2 regions of the Bradyrhizobium sp. 157 genome follow, and region 1 is predicted to be linked to the other one. Evidence: riboswitches for the same ligand, from Rfam matches in the RefSeq annotation. Region 1 holds a riboswitch; the other holds the start of a gene.
The links. A riboswitch is a leader RNA that binds a small molecule or an ion and turns the genes downstream of it on or off. The one in region 1 is predicted to bind cobalamin.

Region 1 (14,918 bases):
ACTTCGGGCTGGCGCAGGCGGGCGAGCCGCTCGGCGAGCGGCAAGTGCGCGATAGCCTGATAGCTCGGATGAGTCTGGAACGGATTGCGCGACAACTCCAGCCCAAGCATCAGTCCGACCGGGCGCGCAGCGATCTGCGCGGTGATCGAGAGGCCGCGCGCGGAAGCCTCTCTGATGGTGTCGAGCGTCTGCCGCCAGCGCTGCGGCGCCTTATCATTCTGCGTGATCGAGAACGACACCGGGATTTTGGTGTTCTCGGCGACCCGCAGCATCATCGGCAGGTCTTCGTCGATGGTGGAGAGATCGAGCACGAATTGCAGCACACTGCGGCCCTGCGCATGCATCGCCGCCGTGATCGCGGTCAGTTCGTCCTCGCCGGCCTTCAGCGTCGGCGTAAAATCGCCGGTCGAGGTGCGGTGGTTGAGCGTGCGCGAAGTCGAGAAGCCGAGCGCGCCGGCGCGCACGGCATCAGCAGCCAAGGCTGCCATTGCCTTGTTGTCCTCTGAGGTCGAGGGATCGCGGCGCGCGCCGCGCTCGCCCATCACATAGACGCGCAAAGCCGCGTGCGGCAATTGCGCGCCGATGTCCATGTCGAAGCTTCTTTTCGACAGCCACTCCATGTAATCCGGAAAGCTCTCCCACGCCCAGGGGATGCCGGCGCTCAGCACCGGCTCAGGGATATCCTCCACGCCTTCCATCAATTGAATCAGCCGGACATGGTCGGCCGGCCGGCACGGCGCAAAGCCGACGCCGCAATTTCCCATGATCGCTGTCGTGACGCCGTTCTGCGAGGAGGGCGTGATGTCCTGGCTCCAGGTGACCTGGCCGTCATAATGGGTATGGACGTCGACGAAGCCCGGCGTAACCAGTCTGCCCCTGGCGTCGATTTCTTCCTTCCCCTTCGCGGCAACCTTGCCGACTTCAATGATGCGGCCGCCTGCAATCGCCACGTCGGCTTCGAACAAGTCGCTACCCTTGCCATCGGCAATGGTGCCGCCGCGGATCACGAGGTCGGGGGTCGAGGTCATGGCTTCCATCCCGCATCTGTTTTTGTTGAGGGCATCATCCGACGTCATCAGACGCTGTCAACCGCCTAGGATGACGCTCAGGAATGCATCGCCGATGCAGTTATGTCCGGGCGAGTTCCGCCGGCTTGCGGTCGGTCACCAGCGCAAGCAGGACCGTCAGCACCATGAAGACGACGGAGGCACCAAACACCCAACGCGGCAGGCTCTGGTCCATGATCCAGCCGAACAACAGCGGGCTCAAGATGCCGCTGAAATTGAAACCGGTGGAAACGATGCCGAAGGCGCGGCCCGCGGCGCCCGCGGGGGCTGCGTTGCGAACCAGCATGTCGCGCGAGGGCGCGATGGCGCCACCGAGAAATCCGGCCAGCCCCATCGCGACGATCAGCACCACCGACGGCAGATTGATCGTCGCAATGATTGTTATGATGACGGCGTTGATCGCAAAGCAGGCGGCGGCCACATTGCCGTGGCGCTTGGTGCGGTCGGCGAGATAGCCGCCGGCCAGCACGCCGGCCGCGCTGGCGCCGAGATAGGCGGTCAGCGCGATATTCGCGGCCGAGAATGTCACGCCATAGCCGCTCATCAGCGCAACCACGCCGAAGTTGCTGATGCCGGCACTGGACAGGCCGAGCAACATGAAGAAGATCGTCAGCACGATGATTGCAGGCGTGACGATGCTCTGCTGCGGCGCTGCAGAGTCATCTGTCTTGCGATCGGCTGAACTGGCATCGGGAATTCTGACCGCGATCAATAGCAGCGCCGCCGCAGGGCCGACCGAGCCGGCCACGATCAGCGCGCCGAGCCCGCCGACGGTTGCCACCAGTGCCGCCATGATCGCGGGCGCCACCGCGCCGCCAAGGAAACCCGCAAAGGTATGGACCGAAAACGCCCGGCCCATCCGCGCTTCATCCATATGCGTCGACAGGATCGCATAGTCGCAGGGATGATATACGCTGTTGGCGAGGCCGAGCAGCGCGGCCGAGATGATCAGCGAGACGTAGCTCAGGTGCAGGCCGAGCATGATCAGCGCGAGGCCGCCGACGGTGAGGCCGATAAGCAGTACTTTTCGCGCGCCAATGTGGTCGGCGAGATAGCCGATCGGGGCCTGCGTCAGGCCAGAGACGACGCCGAACACGGTGAGCGCAAAGCCGAGCTCGATATAGCCGACGCCCAACTGCTCCTTCAGGAACGGAAACAGCATAGGCAGCACGAAGAGATGGAAATGGCTGACCCAATGGGCGACCGAAATCGCCGCGAGCGTGCGCAGCGAAGTGTCCGCTTTGGCTTGTTGCGGTGCGGCCAGAATGTCGACCATGTCAGCTCAAAAATCCTGTGTAACTTACGGCCCGGCTGGGCGGGCTGAAAATATAGGCAGGCCGTTATTTGTCCATGAATGCCGCTGCATGGCTGCCCCGGCACAGGGCAGGGCGAGGCGCGCGAATGCCGCATTAAATCGGGAGACAAAGGCGGGTCTACGCGGCAATGATCCGGCATGCCTGATCCCGCAAAACCACTCCGGGTACTGGTCTCCGAAGGTTCCTCGACCTCGGCCCGCGAGGCAATTACGATTCTCGGTCTTTCGGGCCACCACGTCGAGGTCTGCGATCCCTCGCCCTGGTGCCTATCGCGGTTCTCGCGCTTCGTCCGCAAATTTCACCGCTGCCCTGGACTGCGGGACGATCCCGCCGGTTATCTGGCGTTCGTCGAGCGGCGACTGGCCGACGGGAAGTTCGACGTGCTGCTGCCGACGCATGAGCAGGGATTTTTGTTTGCACGGGTCGCGCAGCGCATCGAAGGCCGCGCCGGGATCGCGCTGCCGGACTTCGAGAGCTATCGCGAGGCGCATAGCAAGACCGGCTTCAGCCGGCTGCTCGATCGGTTGGGATTGCCGCAGCCGCCGACGCACATCGTGCAATCCGCGCAAGGGGTGCGCGATGCGATTCGCTTTCCGACCGTCGTGAAGACTTCTGTCGGCACCGCAAGCCGCGGCATCTGGTTCGTGCACGGCGCGGACGATCTGATGCGCGCGCTGCACGATCTCGGCGGCGGCGACGCATTGGCCGGTGAGGTGCTGGTGCAAGACCTCGTCGCAGGCATCACCGAGAAGGCGCAATCGGTGTTTTGCCGTAGCCGGATGCTCGGCTTTCATGCCTATCGGCAGATCGCGGCGGGCGTTGGCGGCGGCGAGGCGATCAAGCAGAGCGTGAACCGGCCGGTCGTTCGCGCTTATGTCGAACAGATCGGCCGGGCGCTCGATTGGCACGGCGCGCTGTCGGTCGATTACATCATGCCGGAGGTCGATACCGCGCCATTGCTGATCGATTGCAATCCGCGGCTGGTCGAGCCGATGAATGCCTATCGCTCCGGCGTCGATCTCGTCGGACTTTTGCTTCTGATCTCGCTGGGCGAGACGCCGGCTCCGGTGCCCGAAAGCCGCGAGGGCGTGCTCACGCACCTGGCGATGCAGGCGTTGCTCGGATGTGGGGCGCGCGGCGGAACGCGGCGCGACATTCTCAGGGAATGTTTGCATCTCGCTGCGGCGCGCGGGCCCTATGCCGGCAGCAACGAAGAACTCACACCGGTGCAATCGGACTGGATCAGCGCCGTGCCGCTGGCGATGACCACAGCCTTGCTGCTGGCTTCGCCGAAGCTGGCGATCAAACTAGCGCGCGGCGGCTTTGGCGCGCATCTGCTCGATGCAGCGAGTATTCGGGTGATTGAAAGCGAAGGCTTCTACCAACACAGCTCGTCATCGCCCGGCTCGACCGGGCGATGAGAATTTTTATACAGCTACAACGGTTCATCATCAGGGTCATGACGGTCCCGCTTCGGCGTGGCGATGTCGCCGTCCTCGTGGTCCTCCTCCTCAACCGGCGTGCGCCGCGGCTTCTTCGGTTTGTCCTCGCCTGGTTTCGGAGGCTCGCTGCTCTTCCTGCCTTTTCCGCCCATATGATTTCACCAAAGTGACGCCTTCGCCGGATCAATCGGCGTTTGCGCTGCATGCCGACTCAGGGTAACGGCATGACCTCAATCTAATCGCGTCCGGACGGCATCCTAGCGCCGGTCAAACGATTTTTCCCGCCCTTTTTGCGGCTTTCAGCCCGAAGGGCCTCACATGGAGCCAGTATGAAGAAGCCCCGCATTGCGCTCGATGAACCGCAGCAGCGCAAGATCCTCCGCGCCGACAAGGCACCGACCGCCGGTTATTCGCTGGTCGTGGATGGCCACTTCAAGTCGCATCACGATACGGTGGAGGCGGCTGAGGAAGCGGGCATGGCGTTGAAGAACCGCTTCCAGATGCTTCAGGTGCAGGTTTACGATGCCGAGAACAAGACGCGATCGATGATCGACTGGCCGGGGCCGGCGTAACGCCGGATCTTTGAGCTCGATCGGCCGATCTCAGGTTCGCCGTCCGCCGTTCTGCTGGCCCGCCAGCCACTCGGACAGGGCCACCGGCTTCTCGTCGGGCCGCTTTGTGCTGCTGCGCGCCTTTGCGGCCTTCGCGGCGGGCACACTTTTCGGCTCGGCTGCTTCGCGCGCGAGCCGCAATGCCTTCAGCTTCGCCATATTGTCGAGCACGGCTTTCGCCGCTGCGTCGCGTTCGGCCTTGCCGGACTTTGCGTCCTGAACTGCCTTGGCCGCCTTGTCGAAGCGCGCCTGGGCGCGATCGCGATCCGCTTTCGTCATTTCAGGTCAGCCTCTTTTCGCAATCCTGGCCTTGGTCTTGCCTTTGACCTTCGCTTCCGGCGGATTTGCACGGTCGGCCGCTTCCTTTGCCAGACGCAGCGCGCGCAGCTTCTCGGTTCGCTTGCGGATCGCGATATCGGCAGCCGCGATCTCGGCCATCGCCTTGATGCCGTCGACTTCCTGGGCGCGCTTGCGGTTGAGCCTCATTTCTTTCAGCTCGGCGGCGCTCTTCGGCTCATCATTCATGTCATACCTCTGAAATCACGACTGATATCGTCGAGCGGTCTGTGGCCCATTTACCACGGATCGGCGTGCAGAGGACGTTATTTTCGGTCGAAAACGGCGCAGTTTCTGACAGAATCTGCCTTGATATGAAGGTTGGCGGGGAACACGGCACGTCGGGGCCGGTCCGGCAGCAAGCCGAACCGGCTAATGTCGGTCAGAACGTCGCGCCGGCCTTCACCATGAAGGTGCGGCCGGGCAGTGGATAGGCCGCGAAGCGGCCCGGCGTGAACGAGCTCGCGATGGCGTAGTCGTAATAGAGCGCGTTGAACAGGTTGTTCACGCCCACCGACCAGAAGAAGCGATCGTAGGCGCCGCTCAATTTCAGATCGACAGTGGCGTCGGCCGGGATGCGGCGCTGGGTGTTCGCCTGGTCATTGTCCATGAAGCGCTCGCTCCAGGCGCGGAGTGTGGCATCGAACACCAGGTAGTTCTGCCAGATATTCCAGGTCACGCCGCCCATGGCTGTGTAGCGGGAAACCAGTGGCACGTCGTTGCCGGCGAACGGCCCTTCGCGGAAGACAGCACGCGTGTAGGCCGCGCCCGCCCGCAGCGACAGGCTGTCACTGACACGCAGCGACGCGCTGGTCTCGGAGCCGTAGCGGCGGGTTGGACCGAGGTTCACGTTGTAGAACAGCGCCGGGATGAAATGGATCTCGTTCTCGAGGTCCATGTTGTAGATGCTCGATTGCATCTGGAATGCGCCGGCGTTGACGCGAAAACCCCCTTCGACGTCGTGCGAGGTCTGGGTTTTCAACTGAAAGGTGCCCGGAACGAAGAAAGGGCCGCTGGAGACGCGTTCATCGACGGTCGGAGTACGGAACGCGCGCGCGGCGCGGCCAAACACCGAGAATGTGTTGTTGAGTCGGTGCTCAAGGCCCACGTGCAAGGCGTATTGCGTCTCGTTGCTGTCCAGCGGGGAGGCTTGATCGCCGCAATTAAAGAACATGGCGCAACCGGGTGCGTTGGCGTCGAACCGATCCCGGGCGCTCAGGCTGGTGTTTTGAATCCTGGCGCCATAGGAGAAGTCGGTCGTCGGCAACAGGCCTACCGTGTGCTGCCAGTAGCCGGCCAGCATCTGCTGCGACAGATCGTAGATGTGGGTCGGCGCAAGACCCTTGAACGCCCCGCGGTCCTGGCGGAACGTCGCATCGTAATAATCGATACCGGTCAGGATCTGTGAGGGCACCCCGAGGATCGAGTTCTTGATGCTCAATCGTGGCGTGATCGACCAAGTCTGCAATGATGCGTCGTTATAGGTGGAGGAGAAACTCGGAAATGGCGACGCAAACGGTATCGCTCCGAAGAATCCGCTTTGCGTTTTCTTGTCTCTGACGCCGCCATCAACAATGAGTTCGGCTCCGTTCCACAGGGTTCTTGTAAAACCGGCAGTAGCGCTGGCGCCCTGCTGATTGCCATAATCGAATGGGGTGGCGGCGCCGCGGCGGTTCGTGACCAGTTCGTTGACGCCAATCGAGGGATCGACGATGCGGCCACCGGGGAGTCCGAGCTTTTGGTCGTCGCCGGTCACCGTCAGGAAGGCCTTGAGATCGGGAGTGGTGTAATTGAGATTGCCGATCCCGTTGCGCTGGTCGAGCGCGTTGTTTTCGCGATAGCCGTCGGACTTGATTGCGTTGCCGTAGAATGAGGTCGACCATGGTCCCGAATTCAGCGCCGTCGAAACCGAGGCCATGCGCTGGTTGAAGGAGCCGATACCGGCCTCTGCGCGCATGGCAACAGGTGGACCGCCGACGCCGTTCTTCAGGACGATATTGATGACGCCGCCGACCGCGTTGTCGCCATACAGCACTGCGCCGCTGTTGCCGCGGGTGATTTCAATGCGCTCGATCGAGTCGCGCGGAATGGTCGAAAAATCGACACCGGCCATGTCGATGTCGTTGAGCCTTCGGCCATTGATGAGCACCAGCGTATTTGAGGTCGCGAAAGCGCCGAATCCGCGCAGGTCGACGCTGGTCTTGGCGCCGTTGACGCCACCAAACAGGCTGGTCAGCTGCACGCCGGGCGTTTGCGCGATGATTTCCTGCAGCGTTTGAGCCGGTGAGTGCGCGATCTCTTCGGCGGTAATAATGGTCGACGCCGAGCCGACGATTCCTGAAAACTGGCGGCCGCCGCTGCCGTCCGCGCCTTGCGAGACGCTCTGGGATGCGGTGTTCGAGCCGATCCCTGCTGCGGGTCTTCCGCCGGTCGACGGCACCGCCGCCGGCACGACGCGGCGCGAGGTCGACGTTTCATTGTAGGTCGGTTTTGCGCGAGTCCGGTTCGGATCGGTGGGCGAGGTTACCTCGATCGGCGGCAACTGCTCCGATGGCCTCTGCTGCGCCTGCGCGCCGGATATGCCAAGGGAAATGATGGGCACCAGGAAACTGGAGGCAAGCCAGAAGCGGCGCTGCCGCTTCGCGACTGTGGTGGTGGAAGACATGGTTTAACCTCGGTATGACGTCAGTGGCACGTCACAGCGAACCAAGTCTCACCATGTGCTTTGAGCAGCTCAGGTGAAGCTAATGTCTGTACTCCCCGACCGACATCTTCGCGTGTGACCACGGCTGACGGCAGGTCTCCTGGCTCGCGGGTCGTTACCCATCGTCGCCTTCCCAGGACCGAGTGCCCAGTGGCATGTGACGAAGGATTCGCCGCTTACAGTTGCGGGGGCAGCCGCGGAATTGGGGGATTTCCCCGCACCGCATTCCCTTTTGATCCCCAAAACGGGAACCGTCGGGAACTATGGTAGAAGTTTGTCAAAGTCCGAGTCAATGCGCCCCGGGGCGTCCCGCGATCCTCACTGGACGAGTGCGCTATTTTTGCCGCATGAGCACGCCTGCCCGCCACCTGTACCGGGGCGAGTAAACCTGCTTTAGGACGATCGATGAGTGTTGAAGCCGTAGCCCTGACCAATGAGGACGCCGCGCGCCGGCGGATCGGCGCGACCGCGGCGCTTGCTGCCCTTGTTGTGCTCCTGATGCTGATCTCGCTCGGCATCGGGCCGGTGCGGCTGTCGCCCCTTGCGGTGGCGCAAGCGCTGTTCGGTGGCGGCAGCGAGGTGGCGCAGGTGATCGTGCGGGAAATCCGCCTGCCCCGCACGCTGCTGGCGCTGGCGATCGGCGCCATCCTCGGGCTGTCGGGCGCGTCGCTGCAGGGCTTGCTGCGCAATCCGCTGGCCTCGCCTTCGCTATTCGGCGCGCCGCAATCAGCGGCGTTCGGCGCGGTGCTGGTGATCGCGCTCGGGTTGGCCGACGTGCGCTCCTATGCGCTGCCGGTCGCCGCGATCATCGCGGCATTCGCTTCGGTGTTCGTGCTGCTCTCGATCGCCGGCCGCAATGCGGGTCTGCTGATCCTCATTCTGTCCGGACTGGCGATTTCGAGCTTTGCGGGCGCTGCCACCGCGCTGGTGATGAACCTCTCCAGTAACCCCTTCGTGGTGCTGGAGATCGCGTTCTGGCTATTGGGCTCGCTGGAGGACCGCAGCTTTCAGCATGTCATGCTCGCGTTTCCCTTCATCATTGCCGGCGCGGTCATGCTGTTCAGCCAGCGCCACGCTTTTCGCGCGCTCAGCCTGGGCGAAGAAACCGCGCAAAGCCTCGGCGTCGATGTGGGGCGTCTACGGCTGTTCGTGATTTCGGGCGTTGCGCTCGGTGTTGGCGGCGCGGTCGCGGTTACCGGCACTATTGGTTTCATCGGCCTGGTCGCGCCGCATCTGATGCGGCCCCTGATCGGCCACGATCCCGGGCGGCTGTTGGTGCCGAGCGCGCTCGCGGGCTCGGCGCTGCTGCTCGCCGCCGATATTGCGGTGCGCATCATTCCCTCGACCTCTGACATCAAGGTCGGCGTGCTGACCTCGATCATCGGCGTGCCGTTCTTTCTCTATCTGATCATGCGCGAACGCCGCGCGCTCGGCGGGGGCGTCGCATGAGTGAGGCTGCGCTGCTGATCGCAAGGAGACTCGGCGTGCGGCTCGCCGGCCGCGTCGTGCTGAAGGACGTTTCGCTGGCGCTGTCGGCGGGACACCTGGTGGCGCTGGTCGGCCCGAATGGCGCTGGCAAAACCACGCTGCTGCGCGCGCTAGCCGGGCTGATCCCCTCCGAAGGCGAGATCACGATCGGCGGCGATGCGCTGGCCTCGCTGCCGCTGCGCGAGCGCGCCAAACGTTTCGGCTATCTGCCGCAGGGGCATCTCGTGCATTGGCCGCTGCCGGCGCGCGATATCGTGGCGCTCGGGCGTTACCCGCATGGCGCAACCGATCCGGCGCGGCTGTCGCCCAGGGATGCCGAGGCCGTGCTGCGCGCGATGCAGGCGGTCGACGTGATGGAATTCAGCGATCGCCGCGTCACCGAATTATCCGGCGGCGAACGCAGCCGCGTCGCGTTGGCGCGCGCGCTGGCGGTGGAAGCGCCGATCATTCTGGCCGACGAGCCGACCGCCTCGCTCGACCCCCGCCACCAGATCGATGTCATGAGGAACTTGCGCGCGACCGCGGACAAGGGCGTGCTGGTCATCGTGGTGACGCACGATTTAGGCCTCGCTGCGCGGTTTGCCGACCATGTGCTGGTGCTGAAGGAAGGCAATCTAGTGTCGCGGGGCACACCGAGCGAGGCGTTATCGGAGCAGGTGATGGCGGACGTATTTCGGATCAGCGCCTACCGCGCGGAATATCAGCGCGAGGCGGTGATCGTGCCCTGGGCGGATATCTGATGCGACGGTTCGGCGTTCTTGTTGCGATCGCCGCATTGGCGATGTCAGGCGGCGCAGTATTCGCAGCCAGCCCTCCGCGTATGGTGTCGATGAATGTCTGCAGCGATCAGTTGCTGCTGACGTTGGCCGACCCCGAGCAGATTTTGGGCCTCAGCCGCTTCGCACGCGACGGCTGGCAATCGCAGGCGGGTGACATCAGCCGCTATCCGGTATTATCAGGCGCGGCCGAGGACGTGCTGCTGCTCAAGCCGGACCTGGTCATCGCCAGCGCGTTTGATAAGCGCTCGACGCGGGAGCTGTTGAAGGCGAAGGGGCTTCATCTTGCCGAGCTCGCCGTGCCGCGAAACCTCGACGAAGCCCGAGCGCAGATCCGCGAAGTCGGCGACATGACCGGGCACCCCGATCGCGCGGCTGCCGAAATCGCGCGGCTCGACGCCGCGCTAGCGCGCGCCCGCCGTGCCGCCGCCGAGCGGCATTATCGCGTGCTGCCGCTGTCGCGGCGCGGCTGGGTGGCGGGCAGCGACAGCTTTCTCGGCTCGCTGCTGAGCGAAGTCGGGCTGCGCAGCGCCGCTGGCGATCTCGGCTTTACCTTCGGCGGATTTGCCTCGCTGGAGGCGATCGTGTCCTTGAGGCCCGACTTCATAGTGGTTTCGAACGCCGGCAATTATGCGCGCGATGACGGTCAGGCGTTTCTGGTCCATCCGGCGCTGGAGCGCTTCTACCCGCCGGAGCGGCGCATCGTGATTCCGGAGCGGCTGACCGAATGCGGCGGCGTGATGCTGGCCGATGCGCTCGATGCGCTGACCGCGGAGTTGAAGCGGGTGGGAAAGTAAATTCGTAGCCCGGATGAAGCGAAGCGCAATCCGGGATGCCGCGAAAAGATTCCCGGATTGCGCTTCGCTCCATCCGGGCTACGGACTGTTACCCTTGCACCACCGGGCCGCCGACCTTCTTCCACGCGTCGAGGCCGCCTTCGATATGGGCGGTGTTGGCTAGTCCCGCGTTCTTGGCCGCGGCAACCGCCATCGCGGAGCGTTCGCCGAAGGCGCAGAAGAACACCACCCGGCGGCCGGTGGCGGCGGCGACTTCGCGCAGCATGCCGCCGGGCTTGAGGCTCTCGGCGATGCCGGGGTAGGGCGCGTGCAGCGCGCCCGAGATCGTGCCGTGCTTGGCGCGCTCGCTGGTCTCGCGCAAATCGACCAAGAGGATATCGGGCCGGCCGAGAATGTTGATCGCGTCGCGGGCAGAGAGCGCGAGTCCCTGCTTGGCAAGCTCCTCCTGGTGCAGCCCGACATGCATGTTGGCGGGCACCGCGACGTCCATCATCTTCGGGTTCGGTAGCTTCAGGTTCGCCATCAGCTCAATATATTCGTCGACGTTACGCACCTGCAGCCGGGGATTGTAGCGCCTCTCCTCGCCGATGGTGGAAACCGTGTCGCCCTTGTAGTCATGGGCCGGGAATACCATGGTTTCATCCGGCAGTTTCAGAAGCCGGTTGAAGATCGATTCATATTGCGCACGGGAAGAGCCGTTCTGGAAGTCGGTGCGGCCGGTGCCGCGGATCAACAGCGTGTCGCCGGTGAATACGCGGTCGCCCATCAAATAACTGTAGGAATCGTCGGTGTGGCCGGGCGTGTACATGACATCCAGGCTCAGCCCCTCGATCGTCAGCTTGTCGCCGTCGGAAACCCGCATCGACACTACGTCGGCCTTGCTTTGCTCGCCCATGATGGTGATGCACTGGGTGCGGTCGCGCAGTTCGCCGAGGCCCGTAATGTGGTCGGCATGCAGATGGGTATCGACCGCCTTCACCAGCCGCAGATCGAGCTCGCGCAGCAATTGGCAGTAACGATCGGCCTTTTCCAGTACGGGATCGAGGATCAACGCCTCGCCGCCGGCGCGGCTCGCCAGCAGGTAGCTGTAGGTGCCGGAGACACTGTCGAAGAGTTGACGAAAGATCATGGCTGACCGCCCGTGTTAATTCAGATCGGATCAGGGCGGATATAGCTCCAGCCCTGCTCCTGCAGTTCCTTCATTGTACCACGCGCGAAATGATCACACAAAATCCCCGGGCGTGAAATGAAGTCCTATCCCCGTCATTGCGAGGAGCGAAGCGACGAAGCAATCCATATTTCCGCCCGGGGATAGATGGATTGCTTCGCGGAGCCTGTCATCGGGCGCGCATTCGCGCGACCCGTTGGCTCGCAACGACGGTCACGGCCGCACCAGCGTGTACCCATTCTCCGTCAGAAAAAGAATCTGCGCCACCCCGACCTGCACCGGCGTTGCCGCGGCGATGAATTCCGGCCGTTTGCCGTGCTCGCGTTCGAGCGTATCGACGGTGTTGAGGCAGACGTCGAAACGCGCGCCTTGCGCGACCAGGCTCTCGACCATCTTGCGGTTGGGGTTTTCCGGGCGCAGCAGGTCGACGCCGGGGCCGAACGCGACGACCTCGATCGCGACCTTGTCGGGGTCGTAATGCTTCATCAGGTTGCTGGCGACGCTGAGCACGAGGCCCTGCTTGCGCGGATCGTTGTCGGAAAGCTGCAGCACGATTTTGTGCTCGGCGAAGGGCTTGTCCTGCAGCGGCGCCTGCTGGGCGCGGGCATCGGGCGCGGCGGCTGCGATCAGAAGCGCCGCGGTAGTTGCGCGAAGCATGGTCGAAAAGCCCGTCATGCCTGTCCCGCAATGCCCGGATTGCCTTCAACGCCTTTCAGCGTCACGCCCGGAAGCGAGCGGTTGGGCGGCTTGCCCGACCTCAGATGCTTGACGACGACATCCCAGATCGGCGCGCCGGTCTGCTCGTTGACGGAGGCCCAGCCCGCTACCTTGTAGCTCTTGCCGGCTTCGAGCGCGCGGCCATTGTCGAGCTTGAGTTCGGAAATCCGTTTTCCCACGGTTTCAGTTGGCGTGCAGGTGTAGGCGAGCCCGCCGACACGGACCATGTCACCGCCCTGCTGGTAATAGGGATCGGTGTTGAAGAGATTGTCGCAGATGTCTTCCAGCACGTCCTTGATCTGGCCGCCGGTCATGGTCTGGACGTAGGTCTCCGGATAGCTGACGGCGGTCTGCGCCATCACGTCCTCCATCGTCAGCGGCTGGCCCGCCAGCGCCGTGGTGCCCCAGCGAAAACCCGGCGACAGCGCGATCTCCGCGTTCAATTCGCCGAGCAGCGCGTCGCAGATCAGTTGATCCATGGTGCCGCTGAAATTGCCGCGGCGATAGAGCAGGCGGTCGGCGGATGCGATCTTCTCGTTGAACGTGGCCGCATACGGCTCGCGGATCTTGTCGATCAGCGCCTGCATCGCCGGATCGGGCTTCAGCAATTCGGAAAACACCGGCAGCAGCCGGTAGCGCACATCCTTGATCTTGCCCCTGCCGATGTCGAGGTCCAACACCGCGAGAAACTTGCCGTTCGAGCCGGCATTGGTGACGAGCGTGGTGCCGCCTGCGTTGGTGACGGCAATCGGCTGCGGCACGGCGTCATGCGTATGTCCGCCGAGGATGACGTCGATGCCGGTGACGCGGCTGGCGAGCTTGAGGTCGACATCCATGCCGTTGTGCGAGAGCAGAATGACGGCGTCGACCTTGTCGTCGTTACGATGGGTATCGACGAGTTTCTGCAGCTCCTCGTCGCGGATGCCGAACTTCCAGTCCGGCGTAAAGCGCTTCGGATGGGCGATCGGCACGTAGGGGAACGCCTGTCCGATTACGGCGATGCTACGCCCGCCGATCTCCTTGATGATGGATGGCTTGAACACGCGCCCCGATGCAGGGTCGAATGCCTTGGCGTCGTTGAAGGCGGCTTCCTCTGTCAGGAAGACATTCTGCGCCAGGAATTCGCCCTTGAAGCGTTCAAGGTTGGCGCGCAGCGCCTTCTCGCCATAGGTAAATTCCCAATGGCCGGTCATCGCCTCGATGCCGAGCAGGTTGGCGGCGTCTACCATGTCGGCGCCCCGCATGGTGTTGGCGAGGCCGGTGCCTTGCCAGAGATCACCGCCGTCGAGCAGCAGGGAGCGTCCGGCGGCGACCTCGCTGCGCATCCGATCGATCAATGTCTTCAGATGCGCAAAGCCGCCGAGCTTGCCGAACCGGCCGGCGGCCTTCTCGAATTCGATAAAGGTAAAGGCATAAGCATCGGCGCTGTCGGGGCGGATGCCGAAGCGATCGAGGAAGGCGCGTCCGACCAAATGCGGCGGGTTGCCCTGCATCGGTCCGACGCCGAGATTGACGCTCGGCTCGCGGAAGAACACCGGCCGAAGCTGGGCATGGGTATCGGTGATATGCAGGATTCGGGCATTGCCAAAGCGTTCGAGATCGTAGACGCCGCCATTGTCGGCGCCGCGCGTCAGCCGCGGCAGGCTGCCTGCCAGTGTGGCGGCGCCTGCCAACGTCAAAAAATCCCGGCGGCGGATAGTCATGCGTGTCTCCGCGCGTCGTAACAGCTTCAGCGTATTTCCAGATCCCTCCAGCGGGTCTTCTCGCTGGTGGCCTGGAAGATCGAAGCTTTGGCCAGCGCCTCGGCTTCCTTGGCCGACGCGGTGGCTTTGTCGAAATCGCCGGCGTCCGCCGCCTTTTTCGCCGCCACCAGCGTGTTCGCCGTGGTCGTCCATTGGTTGCGTAGCTTGCCGGCCTCCTTGTTGGCGGCTTCAGCCGCGGCATAGGCCGCCTTGAATTCGTTCTCGGAGCCCGCGGCGAGCGCGGACATGGCGCCCGCGGCGAGCAGCGCCAGAACCAATGCGGATTTCTGCATCATGTTCCTCATGGCCGCGCTCCCGGACCTGAAATCGGCAGCCCGTTGCTGACATAGGACAGGTAGTATTCGACGTTGCGATATTCATCGTCCTGCGGGCTGAGCGGCACGGCGCGGATCTGGCTATTGCAGGTGGTGAAGCGCCGGCTGGTGGTGCCCATGCCGCTCCATTCCGAGCGGTAGATCGGCATCGCATTAACGATGCCAAGCGCGGGCGCCAGGACCTCGGCGCGGATACGCTCGCCCGGGCTCTGCACGTGGCAGGTGGCGCAGGAGAAGTTGAGCTGGCCGCGCCGCGTGTAGAAATATTCCTTGCCGTTTTCGTAAGCCGCGAGCGCGCGCGGATCGTTCGGAATCTTGATGTCCATCGGCTTGCCGCGCGAGGTGAAGGCCATGTAGGCGGTCAACGCCGCCATTTCGTCCTTTACGTAGGAATAGGGCGGTTCGCCATTGGCCTCCCG
Region 2 (14,918 bases), on a different contig from region 1:
GGCGACTCCAGGAACAGCTTCAGGGGCGTCCCACCACTCCAGACTGATCTGCACTACGCTCTGTCGTTATCAGGGCATTCCTTGAACCACCACAAAATTCTTGTCGCAAAAGAACGCCTCGCCGATTCGCGCCCCGATGCGCCTCAACAATGTGAGAAATGCACCCTGCGCTCAGGAGAGGCCCTTGCGGCACCCGCTGAGCTGTGCGTCATAAACGGAACGCTGCCATTGTAGCTCAGCGCTCGCTTGCAGGCAGCAGACCGATCAGCGCTTTAGCCTCGGACTTCAGAACTACAATCGCAGCCTTCCGAGCATCTGCATCAAAGCGAGTCCGAATGGCGGAGACCGAGAGGGCGCCGCGCAATTGGCCATGAACGTCGATCACAGGCACAGCTGCGGCCGCGACCTCAGGATCCCGTTCGCCGATCGAGACGTAGAAGCCACGATCTCTGACCTTCTTTCCATCGGCTGATGCAGAATCGCGGTAGGCGGTAAGAACACGGCCGGCAGCGCCGCGGTCAATCGGCAATCGCTGACCCTCTTCGAGGTGATGCCGGACCGAACGCGGAGAATTGACGCGATAAAGGCAGATGCGCTCGTCGCCCTCCGCGATGTAGAAGGATGCGGTCTCTCCGGTTGCCTCGACCAGACGATGGAGCGAGGGTCTGATCAGGTCACCGAGGTCGAGCCCGCGCTGATAGAGCGCCCCAAGGCGCCATAGCTCCGGCCCGGGTCGAAATAGCCGGTCCGTACCCCGCACCAGGAAGCCATCCGCCTCCAGAGATGCGGCAAGGCGAAGGACTGTGCTCTTGTAGAGGTCAGTCGCATCCGCAATCTCCGTCAGCGTCATCGCGGCGCGCTCCGGGTCGAACGCCTTAAGGATTGCCAGTGCCCGCGCGACCGCATCAACCCCTGTTCTTACCATCGATACCTCTGGTTCTGCTGTGCAGAACCAATAGTCAGAATGACGCCAGGAGTCCAGCCAGCTAGCACGAGGGCCATTCTGCACATCAGAATACGATTGACTCCTCGTGAGACGCGAGCTACTCGGGTCCAGACGCCAGAACAAGTTCTATGGAGCGAAACAATGGGGCGGCCGGGACTTGCCGTGGACTTGCGCGACGTGATGATTCGCTTCGGCGACTTCACGGCCGTCAAAAGCATGAACCTCCAGGTAGCCGAGACTGAATTCGTTGCAGTGGTGGGGCCGACCGGCTGCGGAAAATCGACCATTCTCAACACTGTCACCGGACTGCTGAAGCCCGCCGCCGGCGACGTTCGCATTTTCGGCAAGTCTCTTACGGGCCTGAACGGTCAGTCCGGCTACATGCTTCAACAGGAAGGGCTGCTGCCCTGGAAGACCGCCCAGGACAATGTCGGCCTCGGGCTCGTCTTTCAGGGCAGCTCGATCGCGAAAGCGCGCGAGCAGGCACGGCCCTGGCTCGCCAAGGTCGGATTGAAGGGATTCGAGGAGCGCTATCCGCATCAATTGTCCGGCGGCCAGCGCAAGCGCGTTGCGATGGCACAAACCCTGATCATGGAGCCCAAAATCGTTCTCATGGATGAGCCGTTCTCCGCGCTGGACGTTCACACACGCCGGCTCATGCACCGCATCCTGCTCGACCTCTGGCAGGCGGACCGGCGCTCGCTCGTCTTCATCACCCATGATCTCGATGAGGCCATCACGCTGGCGGACCGCGTCGTTGTGATGTCTGCCGGTCCCGCCAGCCGCATGGTTGCCGACGTCAGGATCACGCTGCCTCGTCCGCGCGATGTTTCTGCGCTGCAGACCACCGACGAATTCGTCGCGCTCTATCGTGAAATCTGGTCGCTGCTCGGCGCCGAAGTGGAGAAAAGCTATGTCACGCAGGGGTAGGGTCGCTCTCACGCAGTTCGCCATCGTCCTTGGCCTGATCCTGATCTGGGAATTGGGCGTGTGGGCCGGACTGATCGATTCCTTCTTCTTTCCGGCACCTTCGACACTTGTCGCAAGGATCGGGGAGTGGATGTCGACGGCGGACTTTTGGACCGATATTGGCATAACATTGCTGGAGACGGTCCTGTCGTTCCTGGCTGGCATCGGGATCGGCACAGCACTTGGTATCTGGCTGGGCTTAAGCCCGTTCGCTGCCGAAGTCGTTCAGCCCTTTATCAAGATGTTCAATGCAATCCCGCGGATCTTGCTTGGACCCATTTTCGTCATCTGGTTCGGATTGGGCCTCACCTCCAAGGTTGCGCTCGGCGTCACGCTGGTTCTATTCGTCGCATTCTTTAACACGTTCCAGGGCGTCCGCGAGGTCAATCCGGTCGTGCTGGCGAATGCCCGCCTGCTGCGTGCATCGAAGTCGTCCCTGCTACGGCACGTCTACCTGCCGTCCGCCACGACCTGGATTCTGTCGAGCCTGCGGGTGTCCGTCGGCATGGCCGTGATGGGAGCCGTGGTCGCCGAATATCTCGGCTCGTCCGCAGGATTGGGGCACTTAATTGCGCAGGCCGAAGGCGTCCTCGATGCGACCGGAGTGTTCGCAGGAATTATCGTTCTCTCCGCCTTCGTCGTTGTCCTCGATGCCATCGTCGACTGCGCGGAAAAGCGGCTCCTGGTCTGGCGGCCGGCGCCTGCGCACGAAAGCTGATCGTACGCTCTCCCATCAATCATGGAGGTTCGCATGCACGTTTCCATAAGACTGACGCCGGTCGTGGCGCTGGCCGCATTCTCGGTCATTTTGGCGCATGCCACCGAGCCCGAGAAAACAAAGTTGAAGATCGCCGTGGGGTCACAGATCCTCAACTATATGCCTGTCGAACTTGGAGTGAAGCTTGGCTCCTTTAAGGAAGAAGGCCTTGACGTTACCGTCGAGAATTTCCAGGCCGGTGGTTCAAAGGCTCTGCAGGCCCTGATCGGCGGCTCCGTCGACGGGACTATCGGCTTTTACGACCACACCATTCAGATGCAGGCGCAGGGTAAGCAAATTTCCTGCGTGTTCCTGCTGAATGACATTCCCGGCGTCCTGCTCGGTGTCCGCAGCGACCTCGCCGACAAGGTCAGAACCGGCGCCGACCTGAAGGGTCTCAGGCTCGGGATCACGGCGCCGGGGTCATCGACGGAGACTATGGCGCGTTACTACATCAAGAAATCAGGATTGGGTCCACGCGATGTCAACATCATTGCCGTCGGCAGCGGCGCACCGGGCATGGTGGCGCTTGAGGCCATGAACGTTGATGCCCTGGTCTATTTCGATCCCATCGCGACGGTTCTCGCGCGCAAGAAGAGCGCGACAGCGCTGTTCGATGCGCGCACGATCGAAGGCTCAAAGCAGGCCTTCGGCGGATCCTATCCGACCGCGTGTCTCTACCTTCAGCAGTCTTTCATCGACAAAAATCCAGAAACGGTCCAGCGCCTGGTCAACGCCTTGCTCAAAACTCACCGCTGGATCAACGCAACGCCGACGGAGCAGCTCGTCGATGCGATTCCTCCTGGTTACAAGACTGACAATCGCGAGGTGAATATCGAAATCATGAACGCATCGAAAGCGCTCTTCTCGCCAACCGGGCAGATGGACATTGAGGCGGCCAAGGTCCCGCTGGCTGTCCTGAGCGACTTTGATCCAAAAATCGCTGCCGCAAAGATCGACCTGAACAAAACCTTCACCAATCGCTTCGCGGAACGCGCCGCACAACAACTGAAATAGCTGCCCGCAGGCCAAGCCCTCACCATCGGATCACCTAAAGGAAGGCGTCTTCAGATGTCTCTGCCGCTCACCGGCATCCGCGTCCTGGACCTGTCGAACGTGTTGGCCGGTCCGTTCTGCGGTTATCATCTCGCGCGTCTTGGCGCGGAGGTCATCAAAGTCGAAAATCCGAACGGCGGCGACCTCGCGCGGCGCCTCGGCGCCGATCCGAAAAGGGCAGAGCGCCTGCAGGGCCTCTCTTTTGTCGCGGTGAACGCCGGCAAGCAATCCGTGGCGCTGGACTTGAAGTCGGAATCGGGCCGCGAGGTATTCTTGCGACTCGTCAAGGAAGCCGATGTGGTGCTCGAAAACTTCCGGCCGAAGGTGATGGAACGGCTTAGCCTGGGCTTTGATGTGCTCAGCAGGCAGAACCCGCGTCTCGTCTACTGCGCGATCTCCGGCTTTGGGCAGAGCGGGCCGTGGTCCGCCCGTCCAGCCTATGACCAGATCGTTCAAGGTCTGTCTGGTGCTATGAGCGTCACTGGCGATACGGCCTCGGCTCCCCTGCGCACGGGCTTTCCGATCTCGGACACGATTGCGGGACTGACTGCTGCCTTTGCCATCGCCGCAGCTCTGGTCGAACAGCGGCATAGCGGCCGCGGTCGGTTCATTGACGTGTCCCTGCTCGAAGCCACCGTTGCAGCGATGGGATGGGTCGTCTCCAACCACCTGAACGCTGGTGTCGAGCCGCAGCCCATCGGCAACGAGAACTTCACCGCGGCTCCCTCCGGCACGTTCCGCACCGCAACAGGCCCGCTGAACATTTCCGCCAACGAGCAGAAGCAGTACCAAGCCCTATGTGACCTGATTGGCCGACCGGACCTGAAGACCGATCCGCGCTTTGCTGGGCGCGAGATGCGCAAGGTCAATCGCGCAGCGCTGAACACGGAGTTGAACAAGGCGTTGAGTTGCAAGCCCGCTGACGAATGGGAGGCCCAAATGAATCTGGCTGGAGTCCCCGCAGGCTGCGTGCTGACGGTCTCGCAAGTTTTGCAGCAGCCACAGCTCCTCGAGCGCGGATTCGTCGAGACTTTGGCCCCAGAACAACACGGTGCGCAGCCGTTACGAATCACGCGGCCGGGCTTCCGGCTGGATGAGGAGTTTTCGGTGCCTTCACCACCTGCGACGCTCGGAGCAGACACCGAGCGATGGCTGCAGCGGCTCGGCTATTCGTATGCGGAGGTCGAGCAACTGGTCTCAAGCCGGGCCGTCGGGACGCCAAAGCGAGGAGAGGCTGATTTCCTGCCCGTCCGCGTAGCCGCGGACGGACCAATATCATGATATTCGACGGCTTGCGGCGGTTGGCAATCGGCAGGTTGAAGGGGCCGAACCGGAAATGAGCGAAGAAGAATTGCGACAGCAAGCGGCCCGTTGGTGGCGAACCTCCATCTGCGATATCGCGCCCGGTCGCATCGCCTATCGGGGTTATCCAATCGAAGATTTGATCGGCCGGATTTCCTTTCCCGCCATGATCTGGCTGATGTTGCGCGACGATCTGCCGACGCCAGCGCAGGAGCGGCTGCTGCAAGCTGCGCTGGTCGCGTCCGTTGACCACGGTCCGCACGCGCCCTCCATCGCAATTGCGCAGATGGCGGTGAGCTGCGGGCTGCCCCTGAACGGTGCGATGGCCTCCGCAATCAATACGCTCGATGACGTGCACGGCGGAGCAGGGGAGCAGGCGGTCGAACTCTACGAAGATGTGCTGCGGAGGCGCGATGGCCTAGAGATCGGCGAGGCCGCGGCCGCCGCAATCGACCATTTCACCGCAAGGCGCGGCAAATATCTGCCCGGCTTCGGCCACCGGTTTCATCCGGTCGACCCGCGCGCGGCACCGCTATTGGCGCTGGTGGATGGCGCAGGTGCTGAGGGCAGTGTCAGCGGCGACTATGCCAAGGCCGCCCGCGCGATCGAGCGCGTGATGCAGCAGCGCAAGGGCAAACTCATCCCAATGAACATTGATGGCGCGACCGCGGTCATTTACGGAGAGCTCGGCTTCGCGCCTTCGCTGGCGCGCGGCGTCTTCTGCCTGTCGCGCGCGGTCGGAATCCTGGCCCACGCCTGGGAACAGACCAGGCGCAAGGATCGTAACAAGGGACCGATGCCCAAGCAGTTTGGCTACAAATATGAGGGCCAGCCGCGCCGCACGCTGGGAGGCGCGTCATGATGTATCTCGACAAGTCGCCTCAGCTGGTTGAGACCCGCGTGTTCTCGTCGATGCCGGCGGAATTTCGTCGCCCGGGTGTTTCCTCGAAATGGGCGGATGCCAACCGCGGGGGCCATCCGGTGGATTGTTTCATCGAGGGGCCGTCGTTCAAGTCCGGGAATCTCTACGTCGTCGATATCCCCTTCGGCCGCATTTTCCGGATTTCGCCCGACGGCATCTGGTCTCTGATAATCGAATATGACGGCTGGCCGAATGGTCTGAAGATCGCACCTGATGGCCGGGTGCTGGTGGCCGACTACATGAACGGCCTCATGGAGCTCGATCCGCAGCGGGGTACTATCAGGCCGCTTCTGGGGCACCGCAATTCCGAGTCCTTCAGAGGCTGCAACGACCTTCATATCGCGACCAACGGCGGCATCTATTTAACCGATCAGGGGCAAACTGGATTGCACGATCCGACAGGCCGGGTGTTCCGACTGTGCCCTGACGGCCGGCTCGATTGCCTGATTTCGAACGGGCCTAGCCCGAACGGGCTGGTGCTCAGTCCCGACGAGGCCGTGTTGTTCGTTGCAATGACGCGCGACAACAGCATCTGGCGCGTGCCGCTGATGCGTGACGGCGGGGTTGCGAAGGTGGGACGGTTCAGCTTGTTCTTCGGGACCAGCGGTCCTGACGGGCTGACGATGGATCAAAAAGGGCGGCTCTTTGTCGCGCATGCCTCCCTCGGCCACGTCTTCGTCATGGCGCCGAACGGCGAAACGATCGCCCGCATCAAGTCCTGCGCTGGGGCGACCTGCACGAACCTCGTATTGGAGGCGGCAAACGGCACATTGCTCATTACGGAATCCTCTACCGGATCAGTGTTGATGGCTGATCTCGCTCACCTTCCTTGAACGTTCGCCAGCAGGAGTGACAAGGTGGTACCGAATCCTTCACGCGACGGTCCACCGAATCAAGATGCAGGAAGGAGCCCGGTAGATGATTGGCTTGCCAGTTGCCAAGGCATTGTGCTTGGCGACGAATGGATCGCATTTGTGTGCGGTGATCCGAAACTGGAGTCAGTAAGCAGCACTGTGTGGAAAGCGCGAAAGTACGACTGGGCTATCGTTCGTAAGGCTGGGTCGGGCTTCGCCCGCAACGGGCCGCCGCCGACCTGGCTTCGCGCCTTTTAGCCGGGCAGGTTTCGGCTCGCGGTCCACGAGCCTTGAGAAGACCATCGTATCGCTTCGCACCATGAAGAACGATTTGATGGCTGATATCTTGAACGTTCCCGCCAAGAAAGTCGAAGAGGTAACCGCTCGCAGTGGGAGTAAGCACCGCATCAGCGTCGAGGTTCTCCGATCATCCTCGAGCAACCGCGACGCACGCGTTGGAGCGTTCGTTTTGAGAACCAACAAGCAGCAGGGTTTGCTGCTTTGAAAGTCTTTACTGATAGGCCCAGGAGCGCTTTTAACTGTGTGGAGCAGAGGTCGCAGTACTGTCATAGCGCTCTTGCGCGCGCGCAATCCTCCAACCCGATATCCCCTCTCCTCGTAGAAACGGCGTACCCGTTCTAAGGCCGGATAGCCATCCGGGGGCAACGCAACCTCAATCATCTGCCAGCCTCGGCGCTTCGCCTCCGAATGTACCGCCTCGAGCAGATGCCGACCGTGGTCAGAGCTTCGGAAGTCGCAAGAAATCCATAGCTCCTGAAGCACACCGTACGCTCCGGCTGCTCTCACGGCCTGTACGGCCGAGATGGCAGCGACCCCTACAATCCGCCCCGTGGCTTGTTCTTCGATGACAAAAATGAAGCCCTCTTCGGGATCCTGAATCAGGCGCAAAGCAGCCTGCTTCGCGCCTTCAAGGCTGAACTCTGGTCCGGGGCCACCTAATTCAGAAAGTAGCTTTCCGACGGCTTCTGCGATCGCGTTCTCATCTCCTGGCACGCCTTTGCGCAAAGCCGTGCCCCCGTGGGGCAGGCCTTGCGCTTCAGCGCCAACACGAACACCCGTCACGTTAGTCCCTCCAGTCCTTCTTGAGGATATCCATGTTCAAAAGGATGCAGAAAACGCAACTGAGAGCAACTATCAAGCTCGATAGGGAATAGGACGTCCGCCCTCGCTATAAGCAACAGAGGTGAGGTAAGTGCAAGCTGTTGCCGTTCTCAGAATCGACTGCGGCTTGACCTGCTGCGAACTCATGATGGACTTCCTTCGATTAGAAAGGAAATCCATGAGACGGCACATTCGCGCGTGGGCAGGCCGGCCATGCCGATCAAACATTTCGTAAGAGCGATTGCCGATCACCACTCACGAGCGAATCGATTCAGTAGATCTTGCAGCATGATAATCGCCGTGCCATAGGGCGCATCAGCTCGGCGCGTCCGAAGGTGAGATTCCCCACACTCGTGTGCGTCACTCGTACAAAGTTGCGCGAGGCGGGACAGGTATCATACGCGTGCGCCCGACAAAATCGTCTGAACAACATCGCGAAAGATTTTGCACGCTAATGCACTATCTTAAGCTTACCTCGAAGAACCGAAAGATAATGGCAAGCACAGCTTGTTTTGGACCTTCGCTCCTCGTTTAAGGGACCGTCACGGAACGGGAGTGGTTGCGATGGAGCATGGGCAGGCCGAACTGGTCGGAGGGAAACCTGTAATCTTCGGACAGCGTAAGGTGCGGCCGCGAGCGTGCGTGGCCGTCGGCAAGCGGCATCTGCGCGCCTTTCTTCGGGATGTGCTGGAGGATATGGGGTTTGTTATCAGCGAATGCGGGACTGCTGACGAGCTGCCGCACGTACTCGGCACGGACTTCCCTGATCTGATCCTGCTCGGCATTGGCTCGGATCGCATCGAGCCTGGACGATTGCTCGAGATACTCGTACGCGAAGGATTTGCAGGCGGAGTGCTGGCGTTCGGCGCCCGCGAGTCGATCATCATGACGGCAGTGCAGCAGGTCGGGGGCGAATATGGACTTGCTATGCTGCCGCCGCTGAGGACGCCGTTTGCAGCCGAGACGCTGCGCGTTCGGGTCGCCATGCTCTTGCCCAGAGAGCCGGCGCCCCGTCCCGCGGTCCATGTCGGGGAAGCCTTACACGCTGGCTGGCTTGAGCTCTGGTATGAGCCGAAGTTTGACGCGTGTACCCTCAGCCGCCGCGGCGCCGAGGCGCTTGTGCGAATGCGGCACCCGACCTAGGGCGTTGTTCCACCGGCCTATTTCATCCCGGAGGCTCACGATCCGCATTTTAGGGAGTTGTCGCAGTTCGTGATCGACCGCGCGATCAAGGATTGGCAGTATCTTCTGGAGCAGCAAACTTCAATCGATCTCTCCATCAATCTCCCGGCAGCATTCCTGATTGACCCGCAGGCGGTACGCGATCTCTGTCAGCGCATGCCGTCGCACCCCGCTTTCGGCGGCTTGACGATTGAAATCGAGAGCGAGGAAGCGATCGAGAACCTAGATCTCCTGATCGAGGTCGCGCGTGAGGTTCGCTTTCACAACATTGGCCTTGCAATCGACAATGTCGGCGCCAATTGGCCGCAGTTGATGGGGGTGGAAAAATTCCCGTTCATGAAATTAAAAGTGGACCGGCAGTACGTCGCCGGTTGCGGAAATGGGCCCCTGAAGCGAACGGTGTGCCGCCATATCGTCGATCTAGCCAAAGAGTACAGTGTGCGCACCGTCGCCGCAGGTGTGGAGAGCCACGCCGACCTGATCGCTGTGACCGAACTCGGCTTCGACCTTGCGCAGGGCCATCTGTTCGGAAAGGCCATGCCGCTGAAGCAATTTGCACAGTCATCTTTCAGCCCTGTTCCACTTCGTCCAAAATAGTTGCATGAGGAGTGGCTGAGCACAGCCAGGCAAAGCGTACCAGCGCTCGCCCGCGCCGCCATGCCTACTCGGCACCAGGCATGCGGCTGACTGCAATTAAATCGGTCACTTTGCAAAGCCAGTATCGCTCCTCCCGGCGCAACTTCATTTCCCTCCGAAGCGACGCCGAAGCTTGTTGTAGCACAAACCCGTTTTGGCAAGCCTCCAGCGAGTCAATCCGCGGAGTTAACGTTGTAGCCGTGAGCGAGGCTTGCACAAAACCTCCAGTCAGGGCGTGTGACCGGAGGTTTGCCGAGATCCGGCGTAGACGTGCGTCGGCTCGCGGCTTTTAGTCGCGCCGCCGGTTTCGGAATCGTCGAGCGTCGCTTGGCTCCGCGCTGCCGTGCCAGACAAACCGACGGAAGCTCGCAGCGCGACTGGCTCTCGGAGTAGGGCCCGAGGGCTCGCAAATTGCCCATCATTGAGCGCGTCTGTGTTTGGCACGGCATTTGAAAGGGATCGCCAATGGCATCGCTCGCCTAAGGAATCGGAAGGCATGGCTTACAAGATCGTCGCTTCGCAATGCACCGTTTGTGGGGCATGTGAGTTCGAGTGTCCCAACGCGGCGATCAGCCTCAAGCGCGACATTTACGTTATCGATGCCAAAAAGTGTACGGAGTGCGCGGGCCATTGCGACACGCCGCAATGCGCGGTCGTCTGTCCGGTGCCTGACACCTGTGTCCCGTCTAAAACAGCATAAGCAGCCCGCGTCCAGAAGGCTTCACCGCTCGATTTCGCGAACGAAGTAGTAGATGTCGAGCTTGAGGAGGCCGCCGACCGCATGGGGCGCATCGAGGTCGATCAACATCGTTATGACTTAAGGCGCTGATCTTCTCCGAGAAGCCCTCGAAGGGCTCTGTCAGAGGACACCGTTAAATTTGTCTCGAATAAGGACGAGGCCGCCTCGATGCTCCAGTCGCCGCGTCGAGGCTTATCGTCGCTGGCTGACGAGCCAAGGCGAGGTGGACGGGGCGTCAAATATCACAAGATCGATTTGCAGGATATCTAAAGCGACGTCACGGCCGAAGCCGAAGAGGCGGTCTCCTCGCGCGACGAGATCGGTCCGGAGATCCTGAAGACGTACGAGAAGCTCGGCATCCGCTTCCGTGCACGAGTGCATGGAGCGTAGAGTCATAGCACGATCCCGCCGCCCGCCCTCTCGCCGCTTACTCCAGTTTCGCAAGTCAGCGTGCATCCTGAGGTCCGGAACTGTTCCTGCGATGTCGCGCAGGCCAACGTCCAGGCTGCACTACTCCCCAAGCGGCGACGGAAACAACGAAGGCGCGCGCCAAAGTCGCTCAGCACGTGAGTGCCTGGCGCACCGAGGAGATCATCTTGACCAACGCCACGGAGGCGATCGAGCTCGCGGCTCGTCGCGGGGTCAGCCGAACACAGGCAGTCCGACCTGATCATCCGTTCGATCCTGGAGTAATCCGGCCTTTGCAATTCCTCAGAGCCTCATGGCACTGTGATCAAACGGATGCCGGCCGAGGATGATCGCAACTTCCTTACGGACGAGTTCGAGAAGCTGCTGACGGAAAAGACCAGGCTTTGTCGCGATCACGCAGATGTCGAAGCGCCCGGCGCGTTCGTTCTGCTCGCGGAGCTCATCCGACTACGCGAACAGGGTGTTGAGCGGACGCATTCACAAGCGGAGCCTCCACAGATCCACGCGTTTTCACCAGGCCGGGAGTAAGACCGTTGTAGCCTACCTAGTACAGCTCGCAATCGCTTGGGCAATATCGCAGCGACACTCCAGTAGGTTGACGGATCGATCCTCGTGCGCATAATGCCAGCCGTCGTGGTCTCCGGATTTCGTTTGATCCGGAGCTAAGAGGGAAGCCGGTGCAATGCCGGCGCTGCCCCCGCAACTGTAAGCGGCGAGCCGCTGTCCAACGAAGTCACTGAAGCCATGCGGCTTCGGGAAGGCCGGACAGCAGCGACGACCCGCGAGCCCGGAGACCTGCCTCGATTATATCGTCCACGGGCGGGGTGTCCCGGTGTGCGCCAAGCAGCTGTCGCTCACGCGATATTCGCTGCATGCGTCCGCCATGGCCTTTGCCCCAATCATGGCGTCTGAGCTATGTCTATTCTTTCGCTTCCCGTTGCCACACTGGGGATGTCACGCATCGGCCCACGACGCGAACTCAAATTCGCGCTCAAGAGCTACTTGGCGGGAAACTCCAGCGAAGCCGAGCTCCTCGAGGCGGGGAGTAAACTTCGTGCCGCTAATTGGGCACGGCAGAAATCCCGCGGTGCGACCGTCATTCCTTCGAATGACTTCTCGTTTTACGACCATGTGCTCGATACCAGCGTAACGGTCGGCGCCATTCCCGACGTCTACGGCTGGACCGAAGGTCCTGTGTCGCTCAAGACCTACGTCACCATGGCGCGTGGCGCTCAGGACGGTGGTCACGCTCAGCATGGGCCTGGAGTAGCCGCACAGGAAATGACGAAGTGGTTCGATACCAACTACCACTACATGGTGCCGGAATTTCACCAGGATCAGATCTTTAAGTATTCCTCTCGAAAGCCGATCGAGGAATATGAGGAGGCAAAAAGCCTCGGCTACCGAACGCGCCCCGTCCTAGTTGGCCCAGTCACTTTCCTGAAGCTCGGCAAAAGCGCAGATCCCGCATTCAATCCGCTGTCGCTGCTTGACCGGCTCCTCGCAGTCTATGTCGATGTCCTCCGCGAACTAGCCTCGCGCGGTGCTGAATGGGTTCAGCTCGACGAGCCATGCCTAGTGACGGACGTCGACGAAGCGTCGCGGGCGGCTGTCCGCCGGGCCTATGCTCATTTCGCAGAGGTTGTGCCGGCCCTTAAAATCATGCTGGCCACTTATTTCGGCGCTATCGGCGACAATCTTGAAACAGCCTTGGCCTTGCCCGTTGCCGGGCTTCATGTCGATCTGGTTCGGGCACCCGACCAGTTGGACGCAATTGTCGCCACAGCCCGCAGAGATCTCGTGGTCTCGCTAGGCGTCGTTGATGGTCGCAACGTCTGGCGCTCCAATCTTGCGGCGCTGCTCGACCAATTGCCCCTATGGTCAAAAAGCTGGGCAGGGACCGTGTTCAGATTGCTCCTTCCTGCTCGCTGCTTCATGTTCCGATCGACATTGAGCTAGAGACCGATCTCGATCCCAATCTGAAGACGTGGCTGGCGTTCTCAGTTCAGAAGATCAAGGAACTTTCGATATTGGGCAAAGCGCTGGCCGGCCATGCTGCCGAGGTGGCCGATGAACTTGCGCTTTCGGAGGACGCAGCCGTGACCCGCGAAACATCGCCCGAGATCCACAATGCGAATGTCGCCGGACGAATGGCCGCGATCGACGATAGCATGCGTCGCCGTCGCAGTGCGTTCACCCAGCGTGCCGACGTCCAGCGCGTCGCGTTCGCATTGCCGATGTTTCCAACGACAACCATCGGATCCTTCCCGCAAACGGTCGACGTCCGGAATGCGCGTGCGGCTCATGCGCGGGGAGCGCTGAATGACGCGCAGTACGAGCAGCTTCTGAAAGCGGAGACAGCCCGTACCGTGCAGTGGCAGGAAGATATCGACCTGGACGTGCTCGTACACGGTGAGTTCGAGCGCAATGACATGGTTCAATACTTTGCCGAGCAGCTGTTGGGATTCGCTTTCACCAAGCACGGCTGGGTTCAGTCTTATGGGTCGCGGTACGTTCGCCCGCCTATCCTGTTCGGAGATGTTTCCCGGCCGAAGCCGATGACCGTTGAATGGTGGCGCTATGCGCAGTCTCTGACCAAGAAACCCGTCAAGGCTATGCTGACCGGACCGGTGACGATCCTGAACTGGTCGTTTGTCCGCGACGACATCTCGCGGAGCGAGACATGCCGTCAGATCGCTCTTGCGATCCGAGATGAGGTCATCGACCTTGAGGCGGCTGGAGCGACCATGATCCAGATCGACGAGGCTGCGTTGCGGGAGGGATTGCCGCTACGCAAATCGCAGTGGAGGAACTATCTCGATTGGGCAGTGGACAGCTTCCGCGTTTGCTCCTCCGCTGTCGCCGACGGAACTCAGATCCATACCCACATGTGTTATTCCGAGTTCAACGAAATCATCGATGCGTTCGCAGCAATGGATGCTGACGTCATTTCAATCGAGAGGTCGCGTTCTAAGATGGAATTGCTCGAGGCCTTCAAGAGCTACTAATATCCCAATGAGATCGGGCCCGGCGTCTACGACATTCATTCACCGCGCATTCCCGCAGCGGCGGAAATCAAGCAGCTGATTGTGTTGGCGCGGCAGCGAGTTTCCGATCGGCAGCTCTGGATCAATCCCGACTGCGGACTGAAAACTCGAAGATGGGAGGAGGTGCGTCCCGCGCTCATCAATATGGTGGCCGCCGCACGCGAGTTGCGGGCTGAGCCATGATGGTGCGGAGCGTTTCGCCAACGCGTTTGTGAATAAGATGCACGCGCTTTGGGGGCTTACGATGTCCTTGCGAGCTCCCAAAGTTCCCAGCGCCTGGGAATCCGGCCGGCGCCGGCGGAGGCGGTCGCATACAGCTGGCGACAAGCTCGGTTTTCGATCCGACGGCGGACAGCGTGCCGGCGATGCCCGATCCGGTCACATATTCCGAAGTCATTAACGCTCGACGCGAAGCACAGCGCTATTTTTCATTTATCCATCGCGTGGATGCGTCCCATCACAACAATCTATTTTACCTCCCTTACGGAATGTCATACGAAATTGGCGCCTTGGCACGCTCTTCCGGAAGATAATCGAGCGTTGTTGGTGTTTGGGGGTGCCAAATGCTGCTGCGCGACGGCAAACTGTCGCTTGTGTTTCAGGGCACGGCAGCCAAACCGCTTGCGCAAAGGATCCCAGCTCAATCAAGGCACTGCCTGCCAACCGGACAGCGGGCGAGTGGTGGACAAGTCGCGAAGTTTCCGACAGGAGCGGAAGGCAAGCGGCTCCAGATTTCGCGCGGAGTGATATCCGCTTCTCGTTGTTTGACGGCGAATGCCCTCGCCGTAAATCGATCGCCGGTAGTCCTCCCTACCGACGAAAGCTGGTGCGATGCGTAAAGCAGCGTTGTTCCTGCGTGACTATCGCCCGGCCTCCCGAGGAGGCCGGGCGTTTTTTTGTGGTGCGCCCAGCATGGGCGCACTCTTATGGGTGAAAGTCCCGTCGCGAGTTGATCAC

Region 2: it holds a riboswitch for cobalamin, as region 1 does, so the genes downstream of both, metE (5-methyltetrahydropteroyltriglutamate--homocysteine S-methyltransferase) here and IVA95_RS20605 (TonB-dependent receptor) in region 1, are expected to answer to the same signal.

Annotation. Positions count from the first base shown of each region.
Region 1 is NZ_JADPKF010000077.1:217,419-232,336, reverse strand. Features, by position in the region: gene IVA95_RS20635 (amidohydrolase family protein) at 1-1,028, opposite strand, end outside; gene IVA95_RS20630 (MFS transporter) at 1,129-2,343, opposite strand; gene IVA95_RS20625 (hypothetical protein) at 2,521-3,804, shown strand; gene IVA95_RS20620 (hypothetical protein) at 4,155-4,397, shown strand; gene IVA95_RS20615 (hypothetical protein) at 4,428-4,715, opposite strand; gene IVA95_RS20610 (hypothetical protein) at 4,722-4,961, opposite strand; gene IVA95_RS20605 (TonB-dependent receptor) at 5,155-7,437, opposite strand; cobalamin riboswitch at 7,549-7,747, opposite strand; gene IVA95_RS20600 (iron ABC transporter permease) at 7,882-8,925, shown strand; gene IVA95_RS20595 (ABC transporter ATP-binding protein) at 8,922-9,704, shown strand; gene IVA95_RS20590 (ABC transporter substrate-binding protein) at 9,704-10,537, shown strand; gene IVA95_RS20585 (MBL fold metallo-hydrolase) at 10,626-11,666, opposite strand; gene IVA95_RS20580 (hypothetical protein) at 11,919-12,362, opposite strand; gene soxB (thiosulfohydrolase SoxB) at 12,377-14,125, opposite strand; gene IVA95_RS20570 (hypothetical protein) at 14,152-14,457, opposite strand; gene soxA (sulfur oxidation c-type cytochrome SoxA) at 14,466-14,918, opposite strand, start outside.
Region 2 is NZ_JADPKF010000086.1:24,847-39,764, reverse strand. Features, by position in the region: gene IVA95_RS23205 (IclR family transcriptional regulator) at 236-925, opposite strand; gene IVA95_RS23200 (ABC transporter ATP-binding protein) at 1,088-1,876, shown strand; gene IVA95_RS23195 (ABC transporter permease) at 1,860-2,633, shown strand; gene IVA95_RS23190 (ABC transporter substrate-binding protein) at 2,667-3,689, shown strand; gene IVA95_RS23185 (CoA transferase) at 3,744-5,009, shown strand; gene IVA95_RS23180 (citryl-CoA lyase) at 5,065-5,892, shown strand; gene IVA95_RS23175 (SMP-30/gluconolactonase/LRE family protein) at 5,889-6,785, shown strand; gene IVA95_RS23170 (GNAT family N-acetyltransferase) at 6,951-7,820, opposite strand; partial or broken gene IVA95_RS23165 (EAL domain-containing response regulator) at 8,493-9,707, shown strand; gene IVA95_RS23160 (4Fe-4S binding protein) at 10,243-10,446, shown strand; gene IVA95_RS23155 (hypothetical protein) at 11,227-11,442, shown strand; cobalamin riboswitch at 11,532-11,732, shown strand; partial or broken gene metE (5-methyltetrahydropteroyltriglutamate--homocysteine S-methyltransferase) at 11,830-14,144, shown strand.